DNA from 4 places in the Rhizobium sp. SG570 genome. Region 4 is predicted to be linked to each of the others. Evidence: predicted binding sites of a transcription regulator. Region 4 holds the regulator's gene; each other region holds the start of a gene.

The links. The regulator PhoB, encoded in region 4, activates phosphate uptake and scavenging genes when phosphate is short. The targets are predictions, from matches to a motif close to TGTCATNNANCTGTCAT.
Region 1: pstS (phosphate ABC transporter substrate-binding protein PstS) is a predicted target of PhoB. The motif match lies at 3,216-3,232, and genes of this name have one in related genera.
Region 2: FHT28_RS34875 (inorganic phosphate transporter) is a predicted target of PhoB. The motif match lies at 3,846-3,862, and genes of this name have one in related genera.
Region 3: FHT28_RS06600 (toxic anion resistance protein) is a predicted target of PhoB. The motif match lies at 3,907-3,923, and genes of this name have one in related genera.

The regions. Positions count from the first base shown of each region.
Region 1 is NZ_JAAZQI010000002.1:256,331-264,253, reverse strand. Features, by position in the region: gene pstB (phosphate ABC transporter ATP-binding protein PstB) at 1-52, opposite strand, end outside; gene pstA (phosphate ABC transporter permease PstA) at 160-1,011, opposite strand; gene pstC (phosphate ABC transporter permease subunit PstC) at 1,023-1,994, opposite strand; gene pstS (phosphate ABC transporter substrate-binding protein PstS) at 2,068-3,093, opposite strand; gene FHT28_RS05070 (cupin domain-containing protein) at 3,352-3,696, opposite strand; gene FHT28_RS05065 (O-acetylhomoserine aminocarboxypropyltransferase) at 3,842-5,125, opposite strand; gene FHT28_RS05060 (CoA-binding protein) at 5,295-5,723, opposite strand; gene FHT28_RS05055 (hypothetical protein) at 5,836-6,162, shown strand; gene FHT28_RS05050 (DMT family transporter) at 7,018-7,854, shown strand.
Region 2 is NZ_JAAZQI010000038.1:7,459-15,381, reverse strand. Features, by position in the region: gene FHT28_RS34905 (SURF1 family protein) at 1-709, shown strand, start outside; gene FHT28_RS34900 (histidine phosphatase family protein) at 773-1,339, opposite strand; cobalamin riboswitch at 1,440-1,512, shown strand; gene FHT28_RS34895 (CbtB-domain containing protein) at 1,572-1,781, shown strand; gene FHT28_RS34890 (CbtA family protein) at 1,794-2,534, shown strand; gene FHT28_RS34885 (hypothetical protein) at 2,536-3,195, shown strand; gene FHT28_RS34880 (hypothetical protein) at 3,335-3,640, opposite strand; gene FHT28_RS34875 (inorganic phosphate transporter) at 3,910-5,517, shown strand; gene FHT28_RS34870 (MucR family transcriptional regulator) at 5,789-6,298, opposite strand; gene FHT28_RS34865 (helix-turn-helix domain-containing protein) at 6,412-7,002, opposite strand; gene FHT28_RS34860 (EAL domain-containing protein) at 7,115-7,903, opposite strand.
Region 3 is NZ_JAAZQI010000002.1:562,173-570,095, forward strand. Features, by position in the region: gene FHT28_RS06575 (HIT family protein) at 1-362, opposite strand, end outside; gene FHT28_RS06580 (GNAT family N-acetyltransferase) at 404-1,591, opposite strand; gene FHT28_RS06585 (glycerophosphodiester phosphodiesterase) at 1,722-2,441, opposite strand; gene FHT28_RS06590 (RidA family protein) at 2,441-2,908, opposite strand; gene FHT28_RS06595 (cell envelope integrity EipB family protein) at 3,044-3,871, shown strand; gene FHT28_RS06600 (toxic anion resistance protein) at 4,090-5,169, shown strand; gene FHT28_RS06605 (substrate-binding domain-containing protein) at 5,175-6,749, shown strand; gene FHT28_RS06610 (5-bromo-4-chloroindolyl phosphate hydrolysis family protein) at 6,757-7,374, shown strand; gene FHT28_RS06615 (substrate-binding domain-containing protein) at 7,374-7,923, shown strand, end outside.
Region 4 is NZ_JAAZQI010000017.1:22,882-30,804, reverse strand. Features, by position in the region: gene FHT28_RS27555 (Hsp33 family molecular chaperone) at 1-835, opposite strand, end outside; gene argF (ornithine carbamoyltransferase) at 883-1,800, opposite strand; gene FHT28_RS27545 (aspartate aminotransferase family protein) at 1,874-3,073, opposite strand; gene FHT28_RS27540 (GcrA family cell cycle regulator) at 3,498-4,031, shown strand; gene phoB (phosphate regulon transcriptional regulator PhoB) at 4,223-4,906, opposite strand; gene phoU (phosphate signaling complex protein PhoU) at 4,939-5,652, opposite strand; gene pstB (phosphate ABC transporter ATP-binding protein PstB) at 5,704-6,519, opposite strand; gene pstA (phosphate ABC transporter permease PstA) at 6,534-7,868, opposite strand; gene pstC (phosphate ABC transporter permease subunit PstC) at 7,865-7,923, opposite strand, start outside.

The DNA.
Region 1 (7,923 bases), on a different contig from region 4:
GGCCGTTCTGATAGGTGAAATCGAGGTTCTTCACCTGAAGTTTCGCGAGCATGCCGAGATCCGACTGAGAAACGGCGTCCTTCCCCGGCTGTGCGTTGACGCTCTGGAAATTGTTGTCGCTCATGTTCATGGTTTCATTCCTATCGTTCGGCGGCTGCGTCATTGGCGACGACCACTCAAGACACGGGCAAGGATGTTGAGGGCAAGGATGGCAACAGTGATGATCAATGCACCGGCCCAGGCCAGTTGTTTGAGATCCTCGCCTGCATCGGCGGCGAGCGTGTTGATGGCAACCGGCAGCGTGGCGATTGGACCGGTCAGGTCTGCATTCATGAATTTGCTGTAACCGGCCGTAAAGAGAAGCGGTGCGGTTTCGCCGCTGATGCGGGCGACGGCCAGCAGGATGCCGGTGAGGATGCCCGTCCAGGCGGAACGGTAGACCACCATCATCATGGACTTCCAGCGCGGCGCGCCGAGCGCGGCGGTCGCCTCGCGAAGCGCGTTTGGCACCAGCAACAGCATGTCCTGTGTCGTGCGGTTGACGACCGGAAGGGCGATCAGCGCCAGCGCAAGGATGCCGGCGATGGCAGAGTTGCCGTGCATGGGCACGACCACCGCGCCGTAGACGAACACGCCGATGATGATCGAGGGTGCTGACAGCAAGATGTCGTTGAGGAACTTGGCAGCCTCGGCAAGTTTGCTGCCGTTGGCATATTCCACCAGATAGGTGGCGGCGAGAATGCCGATCGGCGCAGCAATCACGATGGCGAGGCCCGTGACCAGCACGGTGCCGTAGATTGCGTTGATCAGACCACCACGCGAGCCCTGGGCCGGGATCGACATGGTGAACACGTCGAGGCTGAGCGCCGATACACCGCGATAAAGGAGGGTCGCAAGGATTACGCTCAGAAAGAATATGCCGAGGACGGCCGCGATGAAGCACAAGACCATCATCACCCGGTTCTTCCCATAACGCCTCGACACGAGGTTCTGACGAATTGCATTGTCCATGGGTTTTTTCCTCAGAGCGAGTCGCCGCGGCCGATCATCCACCGCGCCGCCGCAAGCACGCAGAAGGAAAGGACGAACAGGAGCAGGCCGAGCGCAATCAGGCTCGACAATTGCAGACCGTCGGCATCGCCGAAGTTGTTCGCGATCTGGGCGGAAATGGTGGTGGACGGCGAAATGATCGACGATTGCAGACGGCTCACCGAGCCTATCACGAAAGTGACGGCCATGGTTTCGCCAAGCGCACGACCGAGGCCGAGCATGATGCCGCCTACGAGGCCGCGACGTGTATAGGGGATCAGGATGTGGCGAGCCACTTCCCATGTGGTCATGCCCATGCCGTAAGCGGATTCACGCAGCATCGGCGGCACGGTGGTGAACACATCGCGGGAGATCGCGGTGATGAACGGCAGGATCATGACGGCCAGCACGAGGCTTGCCGTCAACAGGCCGACGCCCGGCGCCGGCGGCTGGAACAGCAGGCCGATCAACGGCACCTGGCCGACCGTCATCATAAGGAAGGGCAGGATATAGGTCTGCATCAGCGGCACGAGAATGAACAGACCGACGATGCCGTAGATAATGGATGGAACACCGGCCAGAAGCTCGATGGCCGTACTGATCGGACGCCGCAGGCTGCCGGGGCAAAGTTCCGTGAGGAAGATGGCGATGCCGATGCCCAGGGGAATGGCAATCAGCATGGCGATGAACGAACTCACCAGCGTACCGACCACCGCAGGCACAGCACCATAGATATCGGCGGGAGCGCTCCACTTCGTGCCCCAGAGGAACGAAAACCCGAAGGCCTGGAAGGTTGGCAAGGCATCGATGACAAGAACCACAATGATTGCCAGCAGCAGAAGCACGACAAGAGCAGCCGAGCAAAGCGTCATAAAATAGAAAATCCGGTCCTGTCTCCGGAATTTTCTCGTGATGGCGGTGGTATCCAATGCCTGGAAGCCAGCCGTCTGAGTCGCGTCAGCCATCGATTTCCCCTTGTCCTGTCACGAAAGGCGGACAGGGCCAAACCCTGTCCGCCGCACTCTCATCCAGCACAAATTACTTCGTGCCAAAGTCCTTCTTCCAGGACTCTTCGACAACCTTGGCAACAGTTTCCGGAACCGGAAGATAGGACAGGTCGGTCGCGTCCTTCTGGCCCTTTTCATAGGACCACTTGAAGAACTTCAGCGCTGCTTCGTTCTGAGCAGGATCGGCCGGCTTCTTGTAGAGCAGAACCCAGGTCGAAGCTGCAATCGGCCAGCTCTTGTCGCCCGGCTGATTGGTGATGATCAGGTTGAAGTTCTTGGCATGGGCCCAATCGGCGTTGGAAGCTGCAGCCTTGAATGTGTCGAGGCTCGGCTCGATAACCTTGCCGGCCGCATTCTTCATCTTCGCGAAACCGATGTGGTTGGCGACGACGTAGGAATATTCAACGTAAGAGATCGAACCAGCTGTCTGGTTGACAGTGGTGGAAACGCCTTCGGAACCCTTGGCGCCGAAGCCGACCGGCCATTCGACCGCCGTGTTCGAACCAACCTTTTCCTTCCACTCCGGCGAAACCTTCGCCAGGTAGTCGGTGAAGTTGAAGGTCGTGCCCGAGCTGTCGGCGCGATAAACGACGGAGATCGGCCCGGAAGGCAGCTTAATGTCGGGGTTGAGGGCCTTGATGGCCGCATCGTCCCACTTGGCGATCTTGCCGAGGAAGATATCGGCCAGCGTCTTGCCGTCGAGAACGAGTTCGCCCGGCTTTACGCCAGCAACGTTATAGGAAACGACGATGCCGCCGGAGATCATCGGGAACTGGGCAATGCCGTTCTTCTCGAGATCAGCGTCGCTCATCGGCTTGTCCGAAGCGCCGAATACGATGGTCTTGTCGAGGAGCTGCTTGATGCCGGCGCCCGAACCGACGGACTGGTAGTTGACGACATTGTTCGTCGCAGCCTTATAGCCCTCGGCCCACTTGGACAGAACCGGCGCGATGAAGCTCGAGCCGGCGCCCGTGATGTCGGCAGCCATAGCCGAAGCGGCCATGGTGACAACCAGGCCAGCGGTCAGGCAAAGGGAACGGAGTTTCAGATTAAGCATAGTAGACTCACTTCCTCAAGTGAACAAAAGGATGGCGAGCAGAAGACCGGCACGGGGTACTCATTATAGATGACCTCCCCACCTCAATCTCCTGGCGACAAGGATGGCTCTAAAGACGCATTGTTTCAGTTTGATGACAGTTTAATGAAGCGCCAGTGACACAACCTGCAGCAATGATAGTGGCTATCCCGAAAGCACATGGAAAAGCTTGCCGTTCGGCGGAAAACATCGGCCTCCTTGTTTTGATTCAGGGGGCTTTCAGAGACGGATCACATAGTCCTTGCGAGTCGTTTCAATGACTTCCCACGTCCCCTTGAAGCCGGGCCTCAAGATCATGCGGTCGCCGGCGCGCAAATGAAAAGCCTCGCCGTTCTCTGCAGTTACCACCGAATAGCCGGAGAGGATATGAAAGTACTCCCACTCGTCATAGACGATTTTCCATTTGCCCGGCGACGCCTCCCAGATACCCGCGTAAAGGCCGCCATCGGCCTCATCGAGGTTCCAGGTGCGAAAGCTCGGAGTTCCCGAGACGAGCCGATCTGCGGCGGGCGCGCCGGTCTCCGGCTCGACGCCATCGATATTCAATCGCAGATATGCCGTCACAAATGCCTCCTGTCGATGCGCTTCGGCGGCAAAGCCGCAGCAGTCCACTGTCGCTGCCTTGCGATCGCGGGACCGAGACAAGCACGAAACGACGACCCATCAAAGATAGCCGGCAGGCTTTTTCAGCCCTTTATAGACGCGGCCCTCAGACTTTCGCCAGTGCCTGCTCTAGGTCGGCGATGATGTCCTTGACGTCTTCGATGCCCACCGACAGACGCACCACATCGGGGCCGGCGCCGGCGGCGACCTTCTGTTCGTCGGTCAACTGCTTGTGCGTCGTCGAGGCGGGATGGATAACCAGAGAGCGCGTGTCGCCGATGTTGGCGAGATGCGAGAAGAGTTCCAGTCCCTCCACCAGTCCCTTGCCCGCTTCATAGCCGCCTTTCAGTCCGAAGGTGAAGACCGATCCCGCCCCCTTCGGCGAGTAGCGCTGCTGCAGAGCATGGTTCGGATCATCCTCGAGCCCGGCATAGTTCACCCAGGCCACCTTCTCCTGCTCCTTCAGCCACCGCGCGACGGCAAGCGCATTGTCGGAATGGCGCTGCATGCGCAGCGGCAGCGTCTCGATGCCAGTCAGAATGAGGAAGGCGTTGAACGGCGAGATTGCCGGGCCGAGATCGCGCAGACCGAGGACGCGGCACGCAATGGCGAAGGCAAAATTGCCGAACGTCGCGTGCAGCACGACACCATTATATTCCGGCCTCGGCGCCGACAGCATCGGATAGTTGCCGGAAGCCGACCAATCGAAGGTGCCGCCATCGATGATGACACCACCCATGGAATTGCCGTGTCCGCCGAGGAATTTCGTCAGCGAGTGCACGACGATGTCGGCGCCATGTTCCAATGGCCGGATGAGATAGGGACTTGCCATGGTGTTGTCGACGATCAGCGGCAGACCATGCCTGTGGGCAACGGCGGCGATCGCGTCGATATCGACGAAGGTGCCGCCGGGATTGGCGAGGCTCTCGATGAAGATGGCGCGCGTGTGGTCATCGATCTGGGCTTCGAAGGTGGAGGGATCGGCTGAATCGGCCCAACGCACCCGCCAATCGAAATTCTTGAAGGAATTGCCGAACTGATTGATGGAGCCGCCGTAAAGCCTCTTGGCGGCGACGAAATTGTCGCCCGGCCGCATGATGGTGTGGAAGACGAGCATCTGGGCGGCATGACCCGAAGCGACCGCAAGTCCCGCCGTTCCGCCTTCCAGAGCGGCCACCCGCTCCTCGAGCACGGCCTGTGTCGGGTTCATGATGCGCGTATAGATATTGCCGAACTGCTGCAGCCCGAAGAGTGCCGCAGCATGATCGGCATCCTGGAAGACGAAAGATGTCGTCTGATAGATCGGCGTGGCGCGAGCGCCCGTCGTCGGATCCGGCTGCGCGCCTGCGTGGACGGCCAGCGTGTCGAAACCCGGATTGTTCGTCGGCATGATTTTTCCTCCCGCCAGTTTTATCTGTGACGGGGAAATCATAGCGCCTGGCGTATGAAAGTTAACCGCGAACTTTGCTGCACTTTCCGGCCCGCGGGAAAAACGTGCCCGCTTTCAGCCGGATCGCGCGATAAACGGCCACATGCCCGCAACTGCGCTTCCCGTCCGGTCAGGCAACCAGACGCGGATATTCGATGGCCGGGCAGCGGTCCATGACGACCCTGACGCCCGCGGCCTCGGCTCTAGCCGCCGCCGCGTCATCGCGCACGCCGAGCTGGCCCCAGATGACAGGCGGCCTTGGCTCAATCATGATGGTCTCCTCGACCACCGCGCGCAGATATTCGGGCGCCCGGAAAACATCGACCATGTCCACCGGCTCGGGAATATCGGACAGATGCGCATAGACCCACTGCCCGAGGATTTCCTTGCCGGCTTGCCCGGGGTTGACCGGAATGACACGATAACCCCTGTTCAGCAGATAGGCCATGACGCCATTGCTCGGCCGCGCCGGATTGGGCGAAGCGCCGACGAGCGCGATGGTCCTTACGGATAGAAGGATGTCAGCAATATAGGAATCATCATAATTATTATGGTTCATCACCAAGCCTCCCAACTCGATCACACTTGCGTTTTCGCCACAGATATAGAAACCGCGGCGGCAGTTTCCACGTATATATTACATTATAACAACTTCAGGGAGGATTAACCCGATGAAAAAGATCGTACTCCTGGGCCTGCTGATCACATCGGCAGCCTCGCCGGCGATGGCGATTTCGCGATATAACTCCATGTCCATGACCTGCGCCGAAGCCAGGGCGACCATCAGTCGCGAGCGCGCGGTGATCATGCGCTATCCGGCCAAAAGAACACCCAACATGACGCTTTACGATCGCTACGTCGTCAACAGCGATGCGTGCGACCTCGGCTACTATGCCTATCAGGATTATCTGCCGACGAAGGATCGCGCCTCCTGCCCTGTCTATACGTGTCGGCCGACCACTGATCTCGATGACGATGAATTGATTTTCCGGCGCTGATCATCATCAGCCAGGGCTGGTGATTGAATACAACCGTTTTCGATCACACAGACGGGCACGACCCTTGATTGCCTTAAGTATAGCGCGCTGCCGCCATGGCAGTCTGCGATAGCGCATTGATGCGCCTCAATTGGGAGTGTGTTCCAAAGCGCTTTCACCCGCTTTACCCCGGTCAACTCCAGCACGTTCTCATGAAATACAACTTCTGTTCACTATTCATTCATATTCAATTAGTAAAGTCTTATAAAAGAAGACCGAAAATGAGAACCGATTGCGAACACGCAATATATGCAAATTCATTAATTTTCCACAGAATATTTTTTGGTTCTTCGCCGACCTATACCGCAGGAAACATTGCATCAGGAGTTTTATACCTGAAACCATAACCCGCTTTTTCAAAGATTTATACCGTTGCCAACGCCAATCTCTGTAATATTCTTCGATATCTGCAATTTTATCCACAATATTTTGCGTTGCAGCAGGATCGGTCAGCGTTAACGGCCGCTCCATCGGGTCATGGCTGCACTAACAGATTGTGTAGTCATTTTTTTCAACGATGCAATGTGATGTCTCTTCGAGTAAGGCTGGCCTAATTCTACCCTTGCGTTCATATGGCATGTGATACTTGTTCGCGCCTCACACTCCAATAAATTGGTAATATCTAATTTTATAGGCATGCGTCGGAACATACGGCGAACCCATTTACTGACCTCGACAACCCGCCATCTGAACGTGCGGCGGCATGTTTGCGACTAGAACATCCCGTTGCTTTTTGTCGTATTACGGGTCAAATGGCAGTCACCTTCCCACAAAACATCAAGCTTTTGTCGGCCAGCGTTCATTTCAGAGGTTCCTGTGTCTTTCGACGTCATCGCTCTTGTCCTATTCGGTGCCTTACTGCACGCGACATGGAATGCGATTATCAAGGCGGGAACCGATAAGTCGCTGGATGCCGCACTGGTTTCGGCTGGTGGCGCGGTTGCGGCCCTGCCCTTGCTGCCGTTCCTGCCGCTACCGGCCTCCGCGGCCTGGCCGTTCATCGGCGCTTCGGCGATCCTCCAGTTCGCTTATTTCCAGCTTGTTGCGGCGGCCTACCGCGCCGGCGACATCGGCCTCGTCTATCCGCTGATGCGGGGTGTCGCCCCGTTGATCATCGTTTCCACAAGCAGCTTCATTCTCAAGGAGACGCTTTCGGGTGGCGCCCTGATCGGCACGATGACCATCTGCGCCGGGATATTGACGCTTGCCTTCGAGGCACGAAAAGGCAGCAGCCGCGCGATCGTGCTGGCGCTTGCCAACGCCGCTGTCATCGCGACCTATACCTATGTCGACGGCATCGGCGCGCGGATATCCGGCAATTCCATATCCTATACGCTGTGGATGTCGCTCCTGCCGCCGGTCCTTCTGTTTGCATGGGCAATCTCGCAGCGCGGCGTCAATGCCGTCGCCGCCCACATCCGCTACAATTGGTGGCGCGGGCTTATCGGCGGCGGCGGTTCGATCATCTCGTACGGGCTTGCCTTATGGGCGATGACCAAGGCTCCGGTCGCCATGGTTGCCGCCCTGCGCGAGACGTCGATCCTCTTCGCGCTGGTCATCTCAGTCGTCGTTTTGAAGGAGCGCTCGAGCATCTGGCGTTACGTCGCTGGCGCGATTATCGCCGCCGGCGTCCTGGTTTTGCGGCTGGGCTGACGCTCTCTGTATGAGGTATAATTATACCGCATATGTAACTAGTTGATTTCACTTATTTATTTTTGCAGC
Region 2 (7,923 bases), on a different contig from region 4:
CGCCATCTGGGTGCTGCTGCTCCTGCTGCTGACCGCACTCCTGATCGGCCTCGGCACCTGGCAGGTGCAGCGGCTGCATTGGAAGCTCGATCTGATCGCCAGGGTCGATGCCCGCGTGCACGCACCGGCGGTTCCGGCGCCGGGACCAGCGCAATGGGCTGACGTGACAGCCGAAAACTCCGAATACAAGCGTGTCCAGGTGAGCGGCACTTTCCTCAACGACAAGGAAACGCAGGTCTATGCCTCGACCGTGCTCGGCCCCGGCTATTGGGTGCTGACACCGCTGAGGGAAGCCGACGGGACGATCGTCATTGTCAATCGCGGCTTTGTTCCCACAGAGAAGCGCAAGCCGGCGACGCGTCCGGCCGGCCAGATCAGCGACGAGACGACCGTCACCGGCTTGCTGCGGATCAACGAGCCCAAGGGCACACTGCTGCGTTCCAATGTGCCGGCGGAGGAGCGCTGGTATTCACGCGACGTGAACGCGATAGCCGACGTGCGCGGCCTGCAGAACGTGGCGCCCTACTTCATCGACGCGGACGATACGAAAAATCCGGGCGACCTGCCGGTTGGAGGATTGACGCAGATCGTCTTCCACAACAGCCATATCGTCTATGCCATTACCTGGTACGGGCTGGCTGTCATGACGCTCGGCCTCGCAGTATTCCTCGTCTATTTCGAACGGCAGCGGGCGAAGGCGGTCCGCTGATCCCCATGGTATTGTTTTCCGCAATTGCGGACAGAACCGCTAGGCACTTTTCCTGGAATCGCTCTATTCCACCATCCGCGGGAAGCGAAGCTGCCAGCGCCGGCCGTCGCTCGTCATCTCGACCATGCCGAACGGCTCGACGTCGATCGTCCAGAATGCCGCAAGCGGGGCCTGCAACACGTGCAGGACGGCGGCGCGGATGACGCTGGCATGGGTGACGGCGACGGTGTGACCGGCATCATGAAGATGATGCCCCATCCATTCGCCAATGCGCAACACGACCGACGACAGAGATTCGCCGCCATGAGGTGCGGCGTCCAAATCCGTCATCCATAGCGCCAGGGATTCCGGGTCACTTTCATGAAGTTCGGCAAGCGATTTTCCACACCACTCGCCGTAGTCACATTCGCGCAAGGCAGTCTCAAGGATGGCGTCAGGACCGAGGATAGCGGCCGTCTGACGCGCGCGCAGCGCCGGGGCCGTCCAGACCCGATCGATCGTTGCGAGCCTGGTAAAGGGCAATTTGGCTCGCTGCGCCGCTTTCGCTTCCAACGGCTCGTCGTCCGGAAAACAGCCCTTTCGATTGGCTTCCGTCGGCCCATGACAAATCCAGCTCAGGCGTGCCTTCATGACACTCGATATCCCCATGCCTTGTCGCGATTTAACATCGCAACAGCGTTTGATTGACAATCATCTTTGTGGACAGATATAAACTTGCACTTACGGGTGTGGAAGCCGGTGAAATCCCGGCGCGGTCGCGCCACTGTAATCGATGACGGAAGCTTCGCCCTCGAGAGCCAGACCCTTCCCGTAAAGAACCCTTCCGCAAATGGAACGCGCTTTTCTTAAAGAGGGAACGACAATGTCTGACACCGCTTTCGCACCATCCGCAATCCCCCAGCCGATCCCGCTCGGCCAAATCCTGCCATGGGCTGTTTTCGCCGGCCTGTTGATGCTGCTGGCGATCTATTTCGTCGGCGCCGAGGAAGGCGCGACCTCGCTGATATCAGGCATGTATGTGCACGAATTCGTGCATGATGCCCGTCACCTGCTCGGTTTCCCCTGCCACTAAGGGACCAGGCACATGGTTGGACGTCTTTTGCTCCGCGGCATGATCGTCGGGGCCTTCGCCGGCATTCTCGTTTTTGCCTTCGCCCACACTTTCGGCGAGCCGCTGGTCGATTGGGCGATCGGCTTTGAAGAAAAGGCCGCGCAGGCAGCCGGCGAAGCGCCGGAACCGGAAATCGTCAGCCGCGCCACACAGTCAGGCGTCGGTCTTTTCACCGGCACCGTGATCTTTTCGACGGCAATCGGCGGGTTGTTTGCGCTGGTCTTCTCCTTCGTCTACGGCCGCATCAGCCCGCTCGGCGCGCGTGGCACGGCAGCATTGCTCGCAATCGCGGCTTTCGTGACGATTTCGCTCGTCCCCGATATCAAGTACCCGGCAAACCCGCCAGCGGTCGGCAATTCCGACACGATCGGCGCCAGGACCGAGCTGTTCTTCATCATGATCGTTGCTTCGATCGTCGGCATGATCGTCGCGGTCGGGCTGGGTCGCCGGCTGGCGGCACGTTACGGATCATGGAACGGGGCGATCCTTGCCGGCATCGGCTACATCGTCTTCATCGCACTGATCCAGTACCTGCTTCCGTCGATCAACGAAGTGCCGGAACAGTTCTCGGCCGTTGTGCTCTGGCGGTTCCGGATGGCATCGCTCGGTATGCACGCGATCCTGTGGGCCACCCTCGGGCTTGCCTTCGGAGCCTGGGCGGAGCGAGAGCTGCCGCAGACACGCTACCGCAACCCGGCGCTGCGCCGAGCCTAGCATGGCAAATCCATCCCATCCCGCGCATGATCTCGTGCGCGGGAAACGCCTGCTTAGAAGCGGCGCCTTGCTCGCCGCGCTCTGCCTCGTGCTGTCGTGTTGGCCGACAGTGCTTGCCGCCCATGGCGGCAGCTCGTCGGGAAACCAAACCGGCATCCCGATACCAAGCCTCCCACATGGCGAAATGGCTGTCATCGCACCCTATTACGGACGGATCGTCGCGCTTGCGGAAAACGCATCGGATACCGACGAAACCTTCCGCCGCCTGCTGAATTTCGCGCAGATCCAGCGCGCCTATTGTCTCTGGGGGATAATGCCCGGCAGTGTAAGCGACGAGGAAAGTCCGTTCAACGAATGCTCGCACGCCTATCTCGCGGCAGCCAAGGCGGTGCTGCTTCATATGCGGACGATGAAGAATGAAACGGCGCCCGTCGGCAATCTCGTCTCGGAGATCGACGCTACGCTCGTGCGCAACAATCTATCGCTTATCCTGTGCAAATTCAGCGGCGAAAGCTTCAATACGGCCGACGTGATCCGGCCGAAACTCACCGACATCATTCTGCACGCCAGAAGCCTCTTGGCCATCCTGTCGGCCTTGCTGGCAACCGTCGCCGGACTGTGGCTCACGGCGCAGGCGCTGCGGACAGAACCCCGTCTTTAGAGCGGTTACACGTTTCGGGGAATTGCATAGCCGCTCTATATTGTTGTTTCGCGCAATTCCGGACGGAAAACCGCTAGCCACTTTTCCTGGAATCGCTTTAAAAAAACACCGCCGCAGAGCTTGCGGCGGTGTTTTAATTTCACCAGTCGCGATGACGGCGCCAACGGCCGTCTCCGTGCCAGCCATCGCGGTAGTCGCGATGACCGTACCAGCCCCATGGCGGTGGCGGCCTATGCCCCCAGCCATAACGCGGCGGCGGCGGTCCCCACCGGTTCGGGCGGCATTCGCCCCAGCGGGTCACATGCCAGCCACGACCGCAGGCATAGTCAACTTTCACGACCGGCACGGCAGCCGTTGTCCCGATAGCGGGAACAGGCATTGCTTCTGCCGAAGATACAGCCAGGCCACCAAGTAAAGCAGCGATGGCAAACACGGACGATCTCATTTTGGTGGTCCTCTATTCAAGTCCCTTACATGCGGGATTTAAAACCCAAGCGGATGAACACGGGCTGAACCGAAAAAGGCGTTTTGGCGGCGAAATCGAGAGCCGCCAGGATTGCCCTCCGGAGCAAGGATTTCTTCCGCCGCGTCGTCATCTTTCCATAAGGAAATCCCGGCCCATCCGCAAAACGCCTGTCGGTCTTTACAGGCGTCACGAGAGTTTCATGAACGGCGCTTAAATCAGGGATATCATTTGCCATAAGGGAGTTTGAGATGGTGGACGTCGTTTCAAACAACGTGGAGGGTGGCAACACCAATCACCCAATTCACGGCGCCAGCGGTTCGGCGAAATGGTTTCTGCCGCTCTTCGGCGTCGTCGTGCTCGGCGGCCTCGCTTATGTCGGCTACGCTCTCGGCAACGATCTTGCCGAGGCAGCTGCGGTTCCGTGGATCCTGCTCGGTCTCGCGCTGCTGATCGCGCTGGGTTTCGAATTCGTCAACGGTTTCCACGATACGGCCAATGCGGTCGCCACCGTCATCTACACCCGCTCGCTGCCGGCCGAATTCGCCGTCATTTGGTCTGGGTTCTTCAATTTCCTCGGTGTGTTGACCTCTTCCGGCGCCGTCGCTTTCGGCATACTGGCGCTTCTGCCCGTCGAACTGATCCTGCAGGTCGGCTCCGGCTCGGGCCTTGCGATGGTCTTCGCCCTGCTCACTGCCGCCATCATATGGAACCTCGGTACCTGGTATCTGGGCCTGCCGGCGTCGAGCTCGCACACGCTCGTCGGCTCCATCATCGGCGTCGGCCTTGCCAATCAGTTTCTGGCACCCGCCGGCTCCGCCACCAGCGGCGTCGACTGGTCGCAGGCGAGCAGCGTCGGCATGTCGCTGCTGCTGTCGCCGATCATCGGCTTCGGTGCGGCAGCTTTGCTGCTGCTGGTTTCCAAGGTTCTGATCCGCAACAAGGAGCTTTACGAAGCGCCGAAGGGCAACGCGCCGCCGCCGCCGTGGATTCGCGTATTGCTGATCTTCACCTGCACCGGGGTCAGCTTTGCCCACGGCTCGAATGACGGCCAGAAGGGCATGGGCCTGATCATGCTCATCCTCATCGGTCTCGTCCCGACCGCCTTCGCTCTCAACAAGACGCCCGACATCAACTATCTCGAGGCCTACAAGGCCGCTTCGGCGCAGGTCGAAACCGTGCTCGGCAAGTATGTGAAGCCCGGTGTGACCGCGCCTGCCGATCCGAAGGCCGCCGTCAGCGATGCCGTCAAGAGCAAGACATGGTCGGATGCAACGACGCCTGCACTTCAGGCTTATATCCACACCACCAGCGCCGAGATCGCCGCCTATCCGAGCGTCGAAAAGCTGCCGAACGAGCTCGTCGGCAACGTGCGCAACGACATCTATCTGATCGGTGAATCGCTGAAGCTGATCGACAAGCAGAAGCTGCTGCCGATGAGCGCCGACGATCTGAAGGCCGTTACCAACTATCACGCCGCCGTCGACCATGCGACGAAGTTCATCCCGCTCTGGGTGAAGGTTGCCGTGGCGCTGGCACTCGGTCTCGGCACCATGGTCGGCTGGAAGCGTATCGTCGTCACCGTCGGCGAAAAGATCGGCAAGACCCATCTGACCTACGGCCAGGGTGCGGCCGCCGAAGTCGTCGCCATGCTGACGATCGGTGCGGCTGACCACCTCGGCTTGCCGGTTTCCACCACGCACGTCCTGTCCTCGGGCGTCGCCGGCACCATGGCGGCGAACGGCTCCGGCCTGCAGTGGTCGACCGTGCGGAACATGCTGATGGCCTGGATCCTGACGCTGCCGGCCTCGATCGCGCTCGCCTTCATGCTGTTCCTTATGCTCCGTCAGGTCTTCTGATCGACACGTTTCATCGGCCCTGCCGATTTTGCCCGACAAATGGCCCAAAAAGATAATGGCGCCCCCTCGTAGGGCGCCATTATCCTTGCAGCGTAGCGCCGCACAGCTGGTACGGCGAAACGTCCGCAATCCCCTCGTCGTGATCCGCACGCTTTCTCACGCGGACGTGCTAGAGCGGTAACGCGTTTCACGGAATCGCCTGACCGCTCTATGCTATTGTTTTTACGCAATTCCGGACGGAAAACCGCTACGCACTTTTCCGGGAATTGCTCTAGCGAACAGTTTCCTTTCTGTTGCCATTGGCGCCAAGACCGGAAAGCTTGGCGAGTTCCGATCGACGGTTCGCATAATTTTGTGCGACCATCGGATAGTTTGGCGCCAAACCCCATTTCTGGCGATATTCCTCAGGTGTCATGCCGTAGTGCACGCGCAAATGGCGTTTCAGCGTTTTGAAGCGTTTGCCGTCCTCGAGGCAGACGATATAGTCGTTCGTCACCGATTTCTTCAAATCCACCGCCGGCACCAGATTGCTACGTGCGGCAACGGGAGCAGAGCTGCGCAAAGCTTGCAGCGCGCCGTGGATATCCTTGATCAGCTTGGGAAGGCTGGCGGCCGAAATGGCGTTGTGAGCGACATAGGCCGAAACAATCTTCACACAGCCTTCGAATAGAAAATGCGATTGCGGTGGTGGTGCGGGGTTTTTTCTCTCACTGAAAGAATCCATGATCTTTTCCCGGATCTCATTTGGTTCCTCGTGCGCCGCCCAGCGCGATTGGGTCATATGCGAAGCCCGTTCCAGGCCCCGCACCGGTTCGAATTGCGCCGTCTTCCTGGCGCCGGTTTCCCCGGCATTGTCGCCGGGATAGAATACGTTCGCATCAGGTGCGTCCGTGATCATGGTCGGCCGCCCACCGCTCTCCGGCCTGCACCGGTGGGTGCTTCCGGCAGTCTCCTGGCGGAGTCCGCAAAATAGACCGCCAGTTTGTTACAGAGGACAACGAGTGGCATGCCGAGCATGAATGCCGTGTGAGTGGGGTCTCCATCGCAGTGATGAAGCGTCTGCAGGATAAGCTTGCGCTCGACATCTTCGGTCGTCTGGCCGACGAGAACGCTGACGGCGGTGTCGATCGTTTGCGGCACCGGACTGTCGCCGCCAAGGTGGAGGGCGATCTCTTCGATCAATCGATTTTCGTTCGCCGTCGCCAGGACAATAACGGTTGCGCGACAGCCAAGTTCGTAAAAGACATACAGGCCGCTTTCGGCGTCGATCGCTATACGCGCGGAGATTCCCGCCGTTTCATCGCGGATGGTGACATGAGGCTCGGTGCCGCCCGTGAAGATGACGGACAGCGGAAAGCCTGCATCGGAGAACAAATCGCGAAGACGACACACCAAGGCACGCAACAATGTCTTGGTCTTGAGATCACACGTGGCGCTGGCGGAGGCGGCTTCATAATCGGCGGCAGAGAGCGGATGCTTGATCATGGCATCACCCGCTTGGCCAACATGAAGGCCTCTGTGATACGAACCGCGCATGAATTCCGGATATGGCGTATCCGGATTCCGACGCCGCACGGCCGGGCAACAGCAGGAATGCTCATCCTACCCCCCTCATGCCAGCCGTGCCCTCGGGCCGCCGAAGCTGCGTCAGCGAAACCGGCTTCGACAACAGGAAGCCCTGCACATGCGTTGCGCCGGCCATTCGCGCGGCCTCCAGCTGCGACTCCGTCTCGACGCCTTCGACGACGACCGATGGGGCGAAACATGCGGCAAAACCGACAATATATGAAAGACTGTTGCGGCCCTCGCGGCTTGGCCTATTGTCGCGGATGAAGCAGGCGTCGATTTTGACGATGTCGGTAGCGACCTGAAGCAGGGATTCCGGCGTGGCAAAACCGGAACCGAAATCGTCGATCGCGATGCGACAACCGAGTGCGCGGATCATCTTCACGCACTCTATGGCAGCACCAGTGAGCGGATAGGTTTCGGTGATCTCCACGACAAGCCGGGGAGTAAGCTCTGGCTGGCGGGCGATTCGGCTGACGATGCCGGCAAAGCATTCGGGATGGGATAGGCTGGCCACGGACAAATTACAGCCGAGTACAAGGGTCGCGTCCGCCGCCAAGGCTGATAACACCATGTCGAGCATGCGCAAATCGAGATCGAACCAGCGATCCTGTTGCTCGAGAAGCGAAACGAACGTTCCTGCCGTATGAACGATACCATCGGAATCCGTTACGCGCGCCAGGCTTTCCGCATAGGCGATCTCCTCGATATTCTCGACGTCATGGATCCATTGCGCCGCAAAGCTCAGGCCACCGTCGGCGATCGCCTGTAAAATCAGGGCGCTATGTCCCTCCTCGCTGCGAATCCCATTACCGATCATCAAACCTCCCTTGGCCAGGG
Region 3 (7,923 bases), on a different contig from region 4:
GAATGCGGTTTCAGCGCCACGCCTTCGTGACGCGGAATGACGTGGAAATGGAGATGGAACACGGTCTGCCCTGCGGCAGGCTCGTTGAACTGGGCGATGTAGACACCGTCGGCATCGAAGGCTTCCTGGACGGCGATGGCGACCTTCTGGACGATGGTGATCGCGTGCTGAAGTGCGGCAGGATCGGCATCGAAGATGTTGCGGGACGGAGATTTCGGCAGAACCAGCGTATGGCCCGGCGATTGTGGCATGACATCCATGAAGGCGACCGTGTGCTCGTCCTCGTAGACACGATAGGAAGGGATCTCGCCTTTCAGGATCTTCGCGAAGATATTGTTGGTGTCGTAGGCCGAGCTGGTCATCCGGGATCTCCTCGTCTTCCGTTTATGATTGTCCAGAACGGCTAGATATCTTGCCGTTCGCCTTTGCGGAAGGGGCTGTGTTCGGTAAGGACTTCGCTCATTTCCTCCACCTGCTCCCGCTCGTGCTGCAGATAGTCGGCAACGGCGCGTCGCAAGCCCTGGTGGCCGATATAATGCGCCGAATGCGTGATGACAGGAAGATAGCCGCGCGCGAGCTTATGCTCGCCCTGAGCGCCGGCCTCTACTCGCTTTAATCCCTTGCTGAGCGCGAAATCGATCGCCTGATGATAGCAGACCTCGAAATGCAGGAAGGGATGATCCTCGATGCAGCCCCAATGCCGGCCGTAGAGCGTTTCTCCGCCGATGAAATTGATGGCGCCGGCGATATAGCGTCCCTCGCGTTTCGCCATGACGAGCAGGACATCCTCAGGCATGCGCTCGCCGATCAGCGAATAGAATTTTCGCGTCAGGTAGGGGCGGCCCCATTTGCGGCTGCCCGTATCCATGTAGAAGGCGAAGAACTGATCCCATATGCCTTCTGTCAGATCGCTGCCGGTCAGCCAATCGATGCTGATGCCGTGCTCGAGTGCTGCGCGACGCTCTTTCTTCAGTGCCTTGCGCTTGCGCGACGCGAGGGTTTCCAGGAAGGCATCGTGGTCGGCATAGCCCTCGTTGATGAAATGGAACTGCTGGTCGGTGCGATGCAGATAGCCATCTGTTTCGAAGACCGAGACCTCGTCTTTAGGCAAGAAGGTGATGTGCGCGGAGGAGACGCCGAGTTGTCGTGTCACTTCCTTCAGGCTTTCGGCGAGCGCCGGCTGGATAGCCTGCCGGTCCTGGCCTTCGGCGACGAGCAGCCGCGGCCCTGTGGCCGGCGTGAAGGGCACGGAGCATTGCAGCTTGGGATAATAGCGGCCGCCGGCACGCTCGAAGGCGTCGGCCCAGCCATGATCGAAGACATATTCGCCCTGGCTGTGGCTCTTCAGATAACCCGCAACGGCGCCGATCAAGTCGCCGCCATCGGTTTCGAGCAGCAAATGGTTGCCAAGCCATCCCGTCTTGTCGCTTGCTGAGCCCGACTCCTCAAGCGAGGACAGAAAGGCATGCGAGACAAACGGGTTATATGGCAGCAGCTTGCTTGCCTTGGACGCTCCGGCGAGCTTGGACCAGCTTTCCGGGGCGATGTTCTTGAAGGATCGTTCGACTCGAATGGATAATTCGTCTGTCATCAAATTCTTGCGCTTGGAAGGAAGGATGGATGGGGCTCTCAACCGCTGCGCCACGCGTCCAGTCGGATATGCAAAGGACGCAGCGGAATTTCAAGTTTGCGCATAAGTCCCTCCTTCAATCGATCCCGATTTATGAGGCTATGCGCGGGTCAAAACCTTCGAAGGTCATCTGGTCTGCATTGGCAAATGTATGTTTGCGGGCCGCTTCGTCGCGCACGGTCCAGGTTATGACCGGAATGCCGCGCTGGCGCTGCGCCGTGATGAAGGGGTTCGGCAGGTGGCCGTAGAAGTACGAGATGAAGTCTAGCCCAAGCTGCATGGCTTCGTCATGCTTAAAAAACGCCTCGGGCTCATTTCCGTCGGCCGTGAGACCGATCGGGTAGGGTGCTTCCAGCGCCTTGAGGTCCTTGAGCAGCCAATGGTCGAAGCTCATCAGGGCCACATGTCCCTTGTAGCCTTCCAGCACTTCGAGCACGGCTTCCGCAAAGCCCTCGTCGTCGCCTTCGCGGCCCTTCAGCTCCAGCACCAGCGGTACCTTGCCGTCGCAAAGCCGCAGGAGCTGCTTCAATGTCGGGATCTTGTCCTTGGTGCCGCCGACCGAAAGCAGGCCGAGTTCGGCCGATGTGCGATCGCGCAGCTGAGCGGGCAGATTGCAGACGCGCTGCAGATCGTCGTCGTGGAAGACGACCGGGACGGCGTCCGAGGCATAATGCAGGTCGCATTCGATGGCAAAACCTGCCTCGATGGCCCGGGCAAACGCAGAGAGCGTATTCTCCCAGACCTCCTTGTTCATGTCATGATAGCCGCGATGGGCGACGGGACGTTCGGTCAACCAGGCATGCTTGCTCATCAGGCGATTTCCAGAATGGCATCGATTTCAACGGCGGCATTGAATGGCAGGGCTGCCATGCCGACGGCGGCGCGGGCGTGCTTGCCGGCGTCTCCCAACACGTTTGCCAGAAGATTGGAGGCGCCGTTGATCACAAGGTGTTGTTCGACGAAATCAGGCGTCGAGGCGACGAAGCCGTTCAGCTTGATGAGGCGCTTGATGCGGCCAAGATCCCCGCCGAGCGCTGCCTTTGCCTGCGCAAGAATATTGATGGCGCAGAGTTGGGCGGCGCGCTGGCCGCCGGCAACGTCGACATCCCTGCCGAGATGGCCTGTCACGCCGACCTTGCCGTTTTCCATCGGCAGCTGCCCGGACAGATAGAGAAGATTGCCGCTGATGACATAGGGAACGTAATTCGCGGCCGGTGCGGCGGCCTGCGGCAGAACGATGCCAAGTTCCTTCAGACGACCCTCTATAGCGTCGGACATTTTCATCTCCCGTTTTGTTGTAAAAACTTCAAAAATCCGGCATCAAGACTAAATTCCGTCAATTAGGACCGGCAGCCTCGTTTAAGCCGAAAGCGTTCTTATAACATCGCGTGCGAGTCCAACAGGAGATAATGAATGATCCGCTCGAGTCTTGCTGCAGCTGTCGTTTCGGGTCTGGGCGTTCTATCTCTGGGAACTCCGGCAGCCCATGCGGCCGTTCCGAGTGGCCTCATTGCACATCGCGCCGTCTATGATCTCGAACTGAAGGACGCTTCCGATCGTTCCGGCATCGCCGGCATGTTCGGTCGCATGGTCTATGAATTCGAGGGCTCCGATTGCACAGGGTTCACCACCAATTTCCGCTTCGTCACGCAGATCGACACGGGCGATTCCACACGGGTCAGCGACCAGCAGACGACGACGTTCGAGGATCTGGCCAAGCGGGTGTTCCGCTTCGAAACCAAGTCCTATACCGACAGCCAGCTCGACAAGGACGTGCGCGGCGCCGCGACCGACGACCAGAAGGGCATCAAGGTCGATCTGACTCAGCCGCACAGCAAGCAGGTCGAACTCATCCAGAGCCGTTTCCCGACCGAGCATATGCTTGACATCATCCGCAACGCCAAACTCGGCAAGAATTTCTTCGAGGCCCAGGTCTTCGACGGTTCCGACGACGGCGACAAGCCATTGATCGCGACCACCGTCGTCGGCAAGCAGGAGACGCCCGCCACGGATGATCCCGACGCCGACAAGGCCGGCGCCTTTGCCAAGACCGCCTTCTGGCCGGTGTCCGTCGCCTATTTCAACGAGAAGTCCACGGGCGACGCCATACCGGTCTACCGCATGTCGTTCAAGCTTTACGAGAACGGCATAACGCGCGATCTCACCATGGATTACGGCGACTTCGTCCTCACCGGCAAGCTCACCAAGCTCGAGGTTCTCGATACGAAGGCCTGCCAATAGCTCTCGCCGGGCCGCGGCGCAAAGGGCAAAATTTTCGTCATAAAACTGTGATCCAAGTTTCACTATTGTGTGAAACGATCGGCACGCTTGGGTGAGTCTAACTTTTGCCCGTGCCGATCTGGAATTGTATTGGGGCGCGCGGGGGGATTGATCGTCTTGGGGCGGTCGACAATGTTTTGCGGTCGGCTCTGTGTTTTATGGACGAGAAAGCACAATCTATGAGCAATACCGATATCTCCGCCGGTTCCAACGAGACTCTGCCTGTGGTCGCCGCTGATCCGGGTGAGATCGCCCGCATCGGCGATAGCATCGACATCACCGACCGCGCCGGGATTTCCGTCTACGGCGACCGCGCCCAGCAGTCGGTCTCCGATTATTCCGACCGGATTCTCCGGGAGGTCCGCAATCGGGATCTCGGCGAGGTGGGCAGGCTGCTGACCGAAATCATCATAAAGTCGAAGAAGCTCGATCCGGCTTCCTTGAAGGACGAAAGCTTCCTGTCGCGTGTGTTTTCCTCATTCAGGGCCAGGGTGCAGCGCTTCAAGGAAGAGTTCGAGGATGTGGCGGGCCAGATCGACCGCATCGGGCTCGAGCTTGATCGTCACAAGGATATCCTGCGCCGGGACATTGCCCTTCTCGATGATCTGCACGAAGAGACGAAGCAGTCCATCCTGCAGCTCGATGCCTATGTGCAGGCCGGCAAGAATTTCGTTGAGCGCTTTCGCGCCACCGAACTTCCGCGGCTGAAGAGTACTGCCGATGCGGCCTCCACCGGTCCGGGCGGGGGCATGCTGGAGGCGCAGGTCTATCAGGACAGCCTGCAAGCTCTCGATCGTCTCGAGAAGCGGGTTTTCTATCTGCAGCAGGCGCGCCAGCTCGGCATTCAGCAATTGCCGCAGATCCGCATCGTGCAGTCCGGCGACGAAACGCTGATCGAGAACCTGCAGGCAACCTCGGCGCTGACGGTGCCGGCCTGGAAGCAGAAGATGGTCATCCTGCTCGGCCTGAGCCAGCAGAAATCGGCGCTTGAATTGCAAAAGACGGTGACGGACGCCACCAACGACATGATCCGCGAGGCATCGAAGATGATGAAGGATCAGGCGATTGCCATCGAGCAGCAATCGCAGCGCGGCATCGTCGATATCGATACGCTCGCCGCCGCCAACCGCGACCTGATCGACACGATCAGCGGCGTGCTGAAGGTGCAGGAAGATGGTCGCGCCAAGCGGGCCGAGGCCGAGCAGCGGATGCAGAAAATGACCATAGAGCTCAAGAAGGCGATGATCGAGGCGCGGTGAACTGCATGAAGATCCGCACATTCGTTACCGGCCTGACGCTCGCCGCAGTTCTTGCGCTGAGCGGCTGCAATGTCGGCGGTGATGGCCCGAAGTTCTCGATCGTTTCCGGCTCGGAAAACACCGTCATTCAGCCGATCGTCGAAGAGTTCTGCAAGGAAAAGAAAGCGACTTGCAGCTTCACCTATGAAGGCACGCTGGATATCGGGCTCGCTCTCCAGAGCGAACAAGGCGTCGAACAGGATGCTGTCTGGCCGGCATCGAGCGTTTGGGTCGATATGTTCGACGTCAAGCGCCGGGTGAAGTCGCTGACGTCGGTGGCGCAGATGCCGGTCATTTTCGGCGTGCGCAAATCCAAGGCCGAGGCGCTCGGCTGGATCGGCAAGCCTGTCTACATGAAGGACATATTGGCGGCGGTGAAGAACGGCTCGCTGAAGTTCTTGATGACATCCGCGACGCAATCCAACTCGGGCGCCAGCGCCTATCTCGCAATGCTGTCGAGCGCGCTCGGCAACAAACCCGTCATCGAGCCGGGCGATCTTGACAAGCCGGATGTCCAGGGTGCCGTCCGGTCCCTGCTTGCCGGCGTTGAGCGCTCTTCTGGTTCCTCTGGCTGGCTCGCGGATCTCTATACGGACCAGGCTTCAAAGGGCGTGCTCTACGACGCCATGTGGAATTACGAAGCCGTGCTGAAGGAGACCAACGATAAGCTGGCCGGCATGGGCAAGGAGCCGCTTTATGCCATCTATCCGGCCGATGGCGTCGTGGTTGCCGATTCGCCGATCGGTTTCGTCGATCATGGGCGTGGGCAGGAGGTTGAGGCCTTCTTCAACCAACTCCTTGACTACTTGCGTTCTGCACCGGTGCAGAAGCGCATCGCCGATACCGGCCGTCGCATTCCGCTCGCGGATGTCACCGCCAAGCCGGATCCGTCGTGGAATTTCGATCCGACGCATCTCGTGACGGCAATTCGCATGCCCGAGCCCGCGGTGATCCGCCAGGCGCTCGATCTCTATCAAGTTGCATTGCGTAAGCCGTCGCTGACCGCCCTCTGCCTCGATTTTTCGGGTTCGATGGAAGGTAAGGGCGAGAACCAGCTGCAGGCGGCCATGCAGTTCCTGTTCAATCCGGATGAGACCGGCAAGGTATTGGCGCAGTGGACGCCGGCGGACCGCATCATGGTCATCCCCTTCGACGCCGATGTGCGCACGACCTTCGAGGCGACGGGAAATCCGGCGCAGCAGAAGAGCTTGGTCGATAAGGTCTCGCTGCAGCATGCCGGCGGCGGTACGGATATGTACGCCTGCGCGGGCAGGGCGCTTGACTGGATGAAGAGTACGCGGGACCTGTCCTCCTATCTGCCGGCGATCGTCATCATGACCGACGGCAAGTCCGACGATGCCAACGGCGATTTCATGAGCCGGTGGAGATCGGTCAACCCGCATGTGCCTGTCTTCGGCATCACCTTCGGCGATGCGGACAAGCGGCAATTGGATGCCTTGGCGCAGGAGACCTCGGCGCGGGTGTTCGATGGCCGCGGCGATCTCGTCAGCGCATTCCGGGCAGTGCGCGGCTATAACTAGGACGATAATGCGCAATTGGTTCGGCAATGACTGGAATTGGATCGTGGCGGGGCTTGTCGCCGCGATTGTCGTTCCTGTGCTGAGCTTTTATGCCGGCATGCCGATATGGATCGCGGCCGTCATCGGCCTGCTCGTCTTCGTGGGTCTTATCTTTGTGCTGGCACCACGCGGCCTCTTCGAAGGGCTGGACGCCAGGGCCATCGGCAGGGGCCGGCTCGAATTCGCCCGCGATCTGCTGAATTCGGCGACACCCGCCGCGCGAAGGCTGGAGGCTTCTGCGGCCCAGATCGCCAGCAAGGAGACGGCAAAGCGGGTGCGGCATCTGGCGGAGATCGCCGCCGACGTCTTCGCCAAGGTCGAGGCCAATCCGGAGAGTGCCGGCACGGTGAGGCGGTTCCTCAGCTACTATCTGCCGCGAGCCGCCGAGGTGGCGGAGGGTTTTGCCGTTATCGAGGCGAAGCGCCAGCCGGATGCGACGCGCCTTCAGGAGGTCGATCTGGTTCTGACCAAGCTCGAAGATGCCTTCGTCCACTATTCGGACAGCCTGGTCGACAACAGGCTCGATACGCTTGATACGGAGCTGCGCCTGATACAGGCCTCGCTCAAAGAGGATATAGGACGCTGATGGCCATTTCCCGCCGCGCTTTTGGAGTAGGGCTTCTTGCTGCCGGGGTCGCAGGCACCGGTGGCTATTTCGCCATCAAGGACAGGCCGGAGCTTCAGGGGTTGCTTGGCAACCGCACCAAGCTTTTCGGCTTCATCGGTGGCGAGAAGGAAGCATTTCTGGCCGACAGCGATGTGATCGGCGCCCTCCACAGCCATGGGCTGGAGATCAACAGCCGCGTCGCTGGCTCCGTCGAGATGGTCCGGGAGCAGGCGCTCCTCTCGCAGAACCCCGCGTTCCTCTGGCCTTCCTCCTCGATCATGGTCGACATAGCCCGGCAGAGCGGCATCAAGATCCGCAACGATCGCGTCATCCTCAACACACCCGTCGTCGTTTATTCGTGGCAGCCTGTCGTCGATGGATTGACCAAGGCCGGGCTTGTCACCACGACATCGGAAGGACAGCATCAGCTCGATCTGAAGGCGCTGCTGGATGCCGTCCTTGCCGGAACAACCTGGTCGAAGCTCGGCGTCAACGCGCTCTATGGACAGTCCCGGATCGTTTCCACCG
Region 4 (7,923 bases):
GGTCGAAAACCGCCTTTGGTTCGTAGACGCGCACGCCGCGCTCATGGAAGAGGCGGAACAGCAGGCGCTCGGTGCCGACAAGCGGATCCGTCAATTCATCGGCATCGATGGTCTCCACCAGGCTGCGTGCTTCCGCCCAGGCATCGTCCTCGACATGATCACGCATGCCGCTATCGCCATCGCCGCCATGGAGATCCGGCTGGCGCATGCGCTCCGGCGCTTCCGGCAGAAACTGCGCGATCAGGCCGCCCGCCCGCCAGCGATGCCGCGGCTTGCCGTTCTCGTCACGATCGAAAAGTTCTGCGGCGCCCAGGCGAACCCGAGTCGGTATCTGCTCCGACTGGCGGAAATAAGTGCCGGCAATCTCCTCGAGCGAGGCGCCGTCGAGAGCGACGATGCCTTGATAGGGTTGGCTGTAGCGACCCTGATCGATAGTGAAGGCGAGCACGCCCTTGCCGAGCAGCTGTTCCGGCTCGGTTTCACCGGCGGCGATCGCCTTTGCCAGAGCCTCTTCATCGAAACGAGCGTAGGCGCGGACATTTTCCGGCGTCGAGAAATCGGCAACCAGGAGGTCGACGGGACCGTCGCTCTTGGTCTGCACGGTGAACTTGCCCTCGAACTTCAGCGAGGTTCCGAGCAGGACGGTCAGGACGATGGCCTCGGCCAAAAGCCGGGCGACCGGGGTCGGATAGTTGTGCCGGGCAAGAATTGCGTCCAGCAACGAACCAAGCTGTACGGCACGACCGCGCACATCGAGCCCTTCCACCTGGAAGGGAACCACGTGATCGTCACCGGCAAAATCAAACTGACCCAGCGAGGCTGCATTTTCGGCCATTGCTCTACTCCTACTGCGCCCGCGCCCTCAGACGCGGTTTCATATCCTCAGATTGCGCCCAGGCACCAAGCAAGAATCGACTTTTGCGCATGCAGGCGGTTTTCCGCCTCATCGAAAACAACGGATTGCGGACCATCGATCACTTCATCAGTCACTTCCTCCCCGCGATGGGCGGGCAGGCAATGCATGAACAACGCGTCCTTGCCGGCCTGTGCCATCAAAGCCGCGTTGACCTGATAGGGCTGGAAGACGTTGTGACCGCGGGCCCGGTGTTCCTGATTCATGGAAACCCAGGTATCGGTTACCACGCAATCGACACCGGCGACCGCACGGTCGGCATCATGCGAGAGCATGATTTCGGCGCCCTGGTTGCGGGCCCAGTTCAAATAGTGATCCTTGGGCTCGGAACCAAGAGGTACCGCCATGTTCATGCGATAGCCGAACCGCGCCGCGCCTTCGATCAACGAATGCAGCACGTTGTTGCCGTCGCCCGTCCAGGCAATGGTCTTGCCCTTGACCGGGCCGCGATGCTCCTCGAAGGTCATGATGTCGGCCATGATCTGGCAGGGATGCGTATCGTCGGTCAGCGCGTTGATGACCGGAACGGTCGCATGCTCCGCCAGTTCCAGCAGGCGCGAATGATCGGTCGTGCGGATCATGATCGCATCGACATAGCGCGACAGCACCTTCGCCGTATCGCCGATCGTCTCGGCGCGGCCGAGCTGCATTTCGGTTCCGGACAGGAAAAGTGTCTCGCCACCGAGCTGGCGCATGCCGACGTCGAAGGAGACGCGGGTCCGTGTGGAAGGCTTCTCGAAGATCATCGCCAGCATCTTGCCGGCAAGCGGCTTGTCGGCGGTACCCGCCTTCAACGCCCTTTTTCGCACGATCGCGTCATCGATGATGTGGCGCAGATCGGCGGCCGCTACGGCCGAGAGATCGAGAAAGTGTTTCGGAGAAGCCATGTCCTCACCTGTACTCCAGAAAAAACAATAACGCCCGCATAGGGCAAGAACGCCCCGACTGCGGGCGTCGAACTTAGGCTGATTTCTTGACGCGGGCGGCGCGTACACGCTCGGCCGCACGCTCGATGCGAGCAAGACCTTCGCGCGCTTCCTCGGCGGTCACGACCAGCGGCGGCAGCAGGCGAATGACATTGTTGCCGGCCGGAACACCCAGCAGATGCTCGGCGCGGATCGCCTGCAGCAGATCCGCTTGCGGGATGGCTGCCTTGATGCCGAGCATGAGACCTTCGCCGCGGATGTCCTCGATGATATCCGGGAAGCGATCCTTGAGCGAGGCAAGGCCCTGGCGGAAGACCAGCGCCATATCACGCACATGCTCCAGGAAGCCATCGGCCAGCACGATATCGAGCACCGCATTGCCGACCGCCATGGCAAGCGGATTGCCGCCATAGGTCGACCCGTGCGTGCCGGCCTTCATGCCGGAGGCTGCCTCTGCCGTTGCAAGGCATGCGCCGAGCGGGAAACCACCGCCGATACCCTTGGCCACCGCCATGATATCGGGCTTGATGCCGGCCCATTCATGGGCGAAAAGCTTGCCCGTGCGGCCGACGCCGCACTGTACTTCATCGAGCACCAGGAGCAGACCGTGCTCGTCGCAGATATCGCGGAGACCGCGCAGGAATTCGTTGGTCGCCGGGCGGATACCGCCCTCGCCCTGCACCGGCTCGATCAGGATCGCAGCCGTCGCATCGGTGATTGCGGCACGAACCGCATCAAGATCGCCGAAAGCCACCTGGTCAAAGCCGGGGGCCTTCGGGCCGAAGCCTTCGATATACTTTTCCTGGCCACCGGCAGCGATCGTCGCGATGGTACGACCGTGGAAAGCACCTTCGAAGGTGATGATATGGAACTTCTCGGGATGCCCGTTGGCAAACTGATAGCGCCGCGCCGTCTTGATGGCGCATTCCAGCGCTTCGGCGCCCGAATTGGTAAAGAACACCTTGTCAGCGAATGTGGCTTCCGTCAGCCGCTTCGAGAGCTTCTCCTGACCGGGCACTTCGTAGAGGTTGGACAGGTGCCATACCTTGTCAGCCTGCGCCTTCAGCTCGGCCACGAGATGGGGATGCGCATGACCGAGCGAATTGACTGCCACACCGGCCGCGAAATCGAGGTAGCGTTCGCCATTTTCCGTGATCAGCCAGACGCCCTCGCCTCGCTCGAACCGCAGCGGAGCGCGCATATAGGTGTCATAAAGCGCCGCTGTCTCGGCCATGGCGTATCTCCTCGATCACAACCCTAAGGACCAATCGCTTCCTTTCCATGAAACGGGTCCGAAAAAATCAAAAATGCCGCCTTGCGGCGGCGTGGGCACTATTGATGTTTTGCACCGCGATGTCAACAAAACTGGCGATTTAGCAGGTGCGAGAGAGCGGCCGCGGCCGAACGGGATGCGTTGGCCGGATCATATTGCATAAATGCCACGCCAGGACAGCAAGTTGGGGAAAACCTCGAAATCGATTCCTCAAGATTCCCGCGACTCTTGTCACGGAGTCAGCCTCACACTAGGTTAAAAACCAATTGCTAGACTGCATGCGGCGGAACTAGTCACCACAATTTTAGAGCGTTTCGCGCCTCGATCCTATGCGGGGCAATGGTGAAGGATTCTGCCATCGGAAACGCGACAGCGGAGACAGGGCATGAATTGGACAGACGAACGCGTCGAGAAGCTTAAAAAGCTATGGTCCGAAGGGTTGAGCGCCAGCCAGATCGCGGCGCAGTTGGGCGGTGTCAGCCGTAACGCCGTCATCGGCAAGGTGCACCGCTTGAGCCTGCCGGGCCGAGCGAAGGCGGGCGGCACGGCGACCGCTGCCCGAACGCCGAAGCGCGGCGCCTCGGCGCCCCGCGCATCGAATTATACATCGCGCGTCGCAACCCGCACGGTTACCCGCCAGCAGGGCGCGACCATGCTCAAGGAAGAGATTGAGGTCGATGCGGTCAACGAGATCCAATATCGTCCGGCTGCCAACGTCGTCGTTCCGATCTCTCGGCGCCTCGTCCTGACCGAGCTGACGGAACGCACCTGCAAATGGCCCGTCGGTGACCCGCTGAAGGACGATTTCCACTTCTGCGGCAACGAGAGCCCGGATGCATCGCCCTATTGCGGCTACCATCAGCGCCTGGCCTACCAGCCGGTGCATGAACGGCGTCGGCCAGCTCAACCGCGCGGCTGAGATGCCCCATAGAACAATTCCGGGAAAAGTGCGAAGCGGTTTTCCGTCCGGAATTGCGTAAAAACAATAGCATAGAGCGGTCACGCGAGTCCGTGAAACGCGTAACCGCTCCAGATAAGATAAACGAAACGGGCCGAAAGGCCCGTTTTCTGTTTCCGCCGCTATGTCGACGCCTGAACGGGCGTACCCGCTCAAGCTTCCATGGAGTAACCCGCACCGCGAACGGTGCGGATGACATCCTGCATATTGGAGAAATTGAGCGCCTTGCGCAGGCGGCCGACATGCACGTCGACGGTACGTTCGTCGACATAGATATCGTGTCCCCATACGCCGTCGAGCAGCTGCGAACGCGAGAAGACCCGGCCCGGCGAGGACATCAGGAACTCCAGCAGGCGGAATTCCGTCGGTCCCAGCCGCACTTCGCGGCTCTTGCGGTGAACGCGATGGGTCTCGCGATCCAGCTCGATATCGCCGCAACGCAGTACCGTGGAGAGAACCTCCGGGCGGGCGCGCCGCAGCATCGCCTTGACGCGGGCCATCAGCTCCGGCGTCGAGAACGGCTTGACGACGTAATCGTCCGCGCCGGTGGAAAGACCGCGCACGCGCTCGCTTTCCTCGCCGCGGGCCGTCAGCATGATGATCGGCAGGCGCTCCGTCTCCGGCCGCATACGCAGCCGGCGGCAGAGCTCGATGCCGGATACACCGGGGAGCATCCAGTCAAGGATCAGAAGATCGGGGATGCGCTCCTGGAGACGCAATTCGGCTTCATCGCCTCTGAGGATCGTATCGACCTCGAAGCCCTCAGCCTCGAGATTGTAGCGCAGCAGAACGCTGAGCGCTTCCTCGTCTTCTACAACAGCAACTCTCGGAACCATGCGCCTCTGGTCTCCTTTTCTTCGCTTCCAGATTATTCCGTCACCGCGCCAACGGTGTTGGCGGTATCATCCTTCGGGCGCTCGCCTTCTGGCTGGGCGCCGGTCGCCATGTAATAGATCGTCTCGGCGATGTTGGTGGCATGGTCGCCGATGCGCTCGATGTTCTTGGCGCAGAAGAGAAGATGCGTGCAGGTGGTGATGTTGCGCGGATCTTCCATCATGTAGGTCAGCATCTCGCGGAAGAGCGAGGTGTACATCGCGTCGATTTCCTCGTCGCGCTCTCGGATCGACACAGCCTTGTCCGGCGAACGGGTGGCATAGACGTCAAGCACTTCCTTGAGCTGGCTGAGCGCCAGTTCGGAGAGATGCTCGATGCCGCGGGCAAGCCGCCGCGGAACGCCTGTGCCCTGCACGGCGATGACGCGCTTGGCGGTGTTCTTGCCGAGGTCGCCGACACGCTCCAGATCGGAAGCGATGCGGATCGAGCCCATGATCTCGCGCAGGTCGGCGGCCATCGGCTGCCGGCGGGCGATGGTGACGATCGCCTTGTCGCCGACTTCCCGTTCCGCATGATCGAGAATGACGTCGTCGGAAATGACCTTCTGCGCAAGACTGGTATCGCTTTGGACCAGTGCGCGAACGCTGTCGCTGACCATTTGCTCGGCCAGACCGCCCATTTCCGCAATGCGGCGCGTCAGGAACTTCAGGTCTTCGTCATAGGCAGAGAGAATGTGAGTGGAGACCATTTTTCTATCCTCAAGGTGAACTGTGTGAAAGGAGCCGCGCGCACGGCATCATCAACCAAAACGGCCCATGATGTAATCCTGCGTGCGGAAATCGTCGGGATTGGTGAACATTTTATCGGTATCGTTCTCCTCAACCAGATGGCCGAGATGAAACATTGCGGTGCGTTGCGAAACGCGGGCTGCCTGCTGCATGGAATGCGTCACGATGACGATGGTGAAGTTTTCCCGCAGCTCATGGATCAGATCCTCGACCTTTGCGGTTGCGATGGGGTCGAGCGCCGAACATGGCTCGTCCATCAGGATGACCTCTGGACTGACGGCGACCGCGCGAGCGATGCACAGACGCTGCTGTTGGCCGCCGGACAGGCTCGTGCCGGCATCATAGAGCCGATCCTTGACCTCGCCCCAGAGACCGGCTTTCTGCAGGCTGGTCTCGACGATATGCTCGAGATCGGCTTTCGAGCTGTGCAGGCCATGGATGCGTGGTCCGTAGGCGACGTTCTCGTAGATCGACTTCGGAAACGGGTTGGGCTTCTGGAAGACCATGCCGACGCGCGCGCGCAGCTCCACGACATCGATGCTGTTGTCATAAACATCCTGATCGTCGAGCGTGATCTTGCCGGTGATGCGGCAGGTCTCGATCGTGTCGTTCATGCGGTTGAGGCAACGCAGGAAAGTGGACTTGCCGCAGCCGGAAGGACCGATCAGCGCCGTGACCGTATTGGCGCGAATGTTCAGGTTGACATCGAAGAGCGCGCGCTTGTCGCCGTAAAAGACCGAGACGTCCTGGCCGATCATCTTATAGGGGATCGTCATCATCTTCTTGGCTAATGCTCTTTCGCCCGCGGCTTCCGTCATCATGTTCATTTGGTCGCCCTCCCCTACCAGCGCCGTTCGAAGCGGCGCCGCAGCAGGATCGCGCCGATATTCATCGCAACGAGGAAGAAGAGCAGCACGATAATCGCTCCGGAGGTCCTCTCGACGAAGGCCCGCTCCGCTTCGCTCGCCCACATGTAGATCTGCACCGGCAGCGCCGTCGAAGGATCGAGCGGCGAGGCCGGATAGTTGGCGACGAAGGCGACCATGCCGATCAGAAGCAGCGGCGCCGTCTCGCCGAGCGCATGCGCCAGCCCGAGGATGGTGCCCGTGAGGATGCCCGGCATGGCGAGCGGGAGCACATGATGGAAGACCATCTGCATGCGCGACGCGCCGAGGCCGAGTGCCGCGCTGCGGATCGATGGTGGTACCGCCCGCAGTGCCGAGCGCGTGGCGATGATGATCATCGGCAGCGTCATCAGGCTGAGCACCAGCCCGCCGACCAGCGAGGCAGAGCGCGGCAGCCCCATCATGTTGATGAACACCGAAAGGCCGAGCAGGCCGTAGACGATGGAGGGCACCGCCGCGAGATTGTTGATGTTGACCTCGATCAGATCCGTCAGCCGGTTTTTTGGCGCGAATTCCTCCAGATAGATCGAAGCGGCGACACCGACGGGCAAGGCGAGCGCGAGGACGGTCAGCATCAGATAGAGCGAGCCGATCAGCGCGACGCCGAGGCCCGCTGCCTCGGGGCGGCTCGAGTTGCCCGAGAGGAAGAGACCGCTGTTGAAAGCTTCGTGCAGCGCGCCGCTGGCTGTCAGCTGCTTCATCCAGCCGAGCTGCCGATCGGAAACCTTGCGATCCTTCTCGTCGGCCGCCAGGTCGATCTGCCCCTTGTTGGCGGAGTCGATATTGGCGCTCGCAAGGAACGTCACATTCCCAGTCGTTCCGATGATCGAGGGATCGGCCATGATCTTGTTGCGCAGTGCAATCCGCGCACTGTCCGACACCATTGTCGTGGCCTCGCGCACGAGTACGCGATCGGAAGGATCGATGCCCAAGGCCTTCACCAGCGCATCGCGCATGAGGACCGGGTAGTTGGCTGATATCAGCACCTTCGGATCGCTGGCGCGCTTGCCGGTGGGGTCGATGACTTTCTCGGTGAACTCGATCGGTAGGGTTATCGAGGTCTGCACGAAGGCGGTATAACCGTTGCGGACCACGGTCGAGACAAGCGTGAGAAGGAAGACCAGGCCGAAGACTACGGCGGCGATGCCATAGGCCCGAAAGCGGCGCTCGGCGGCATAGCGCTGCTTGATGCCGATATCGCGCCGCGCCGGGGCGCCCGGCGTAAGCCCGCGCGGAATATTCTGTGACGGGGAGGATACGATGTCGCTCATTCGTATTGCTCCCTGTAGCGGCGGACGATGTAGAGCGCGTAGACGTTCAGGCAGA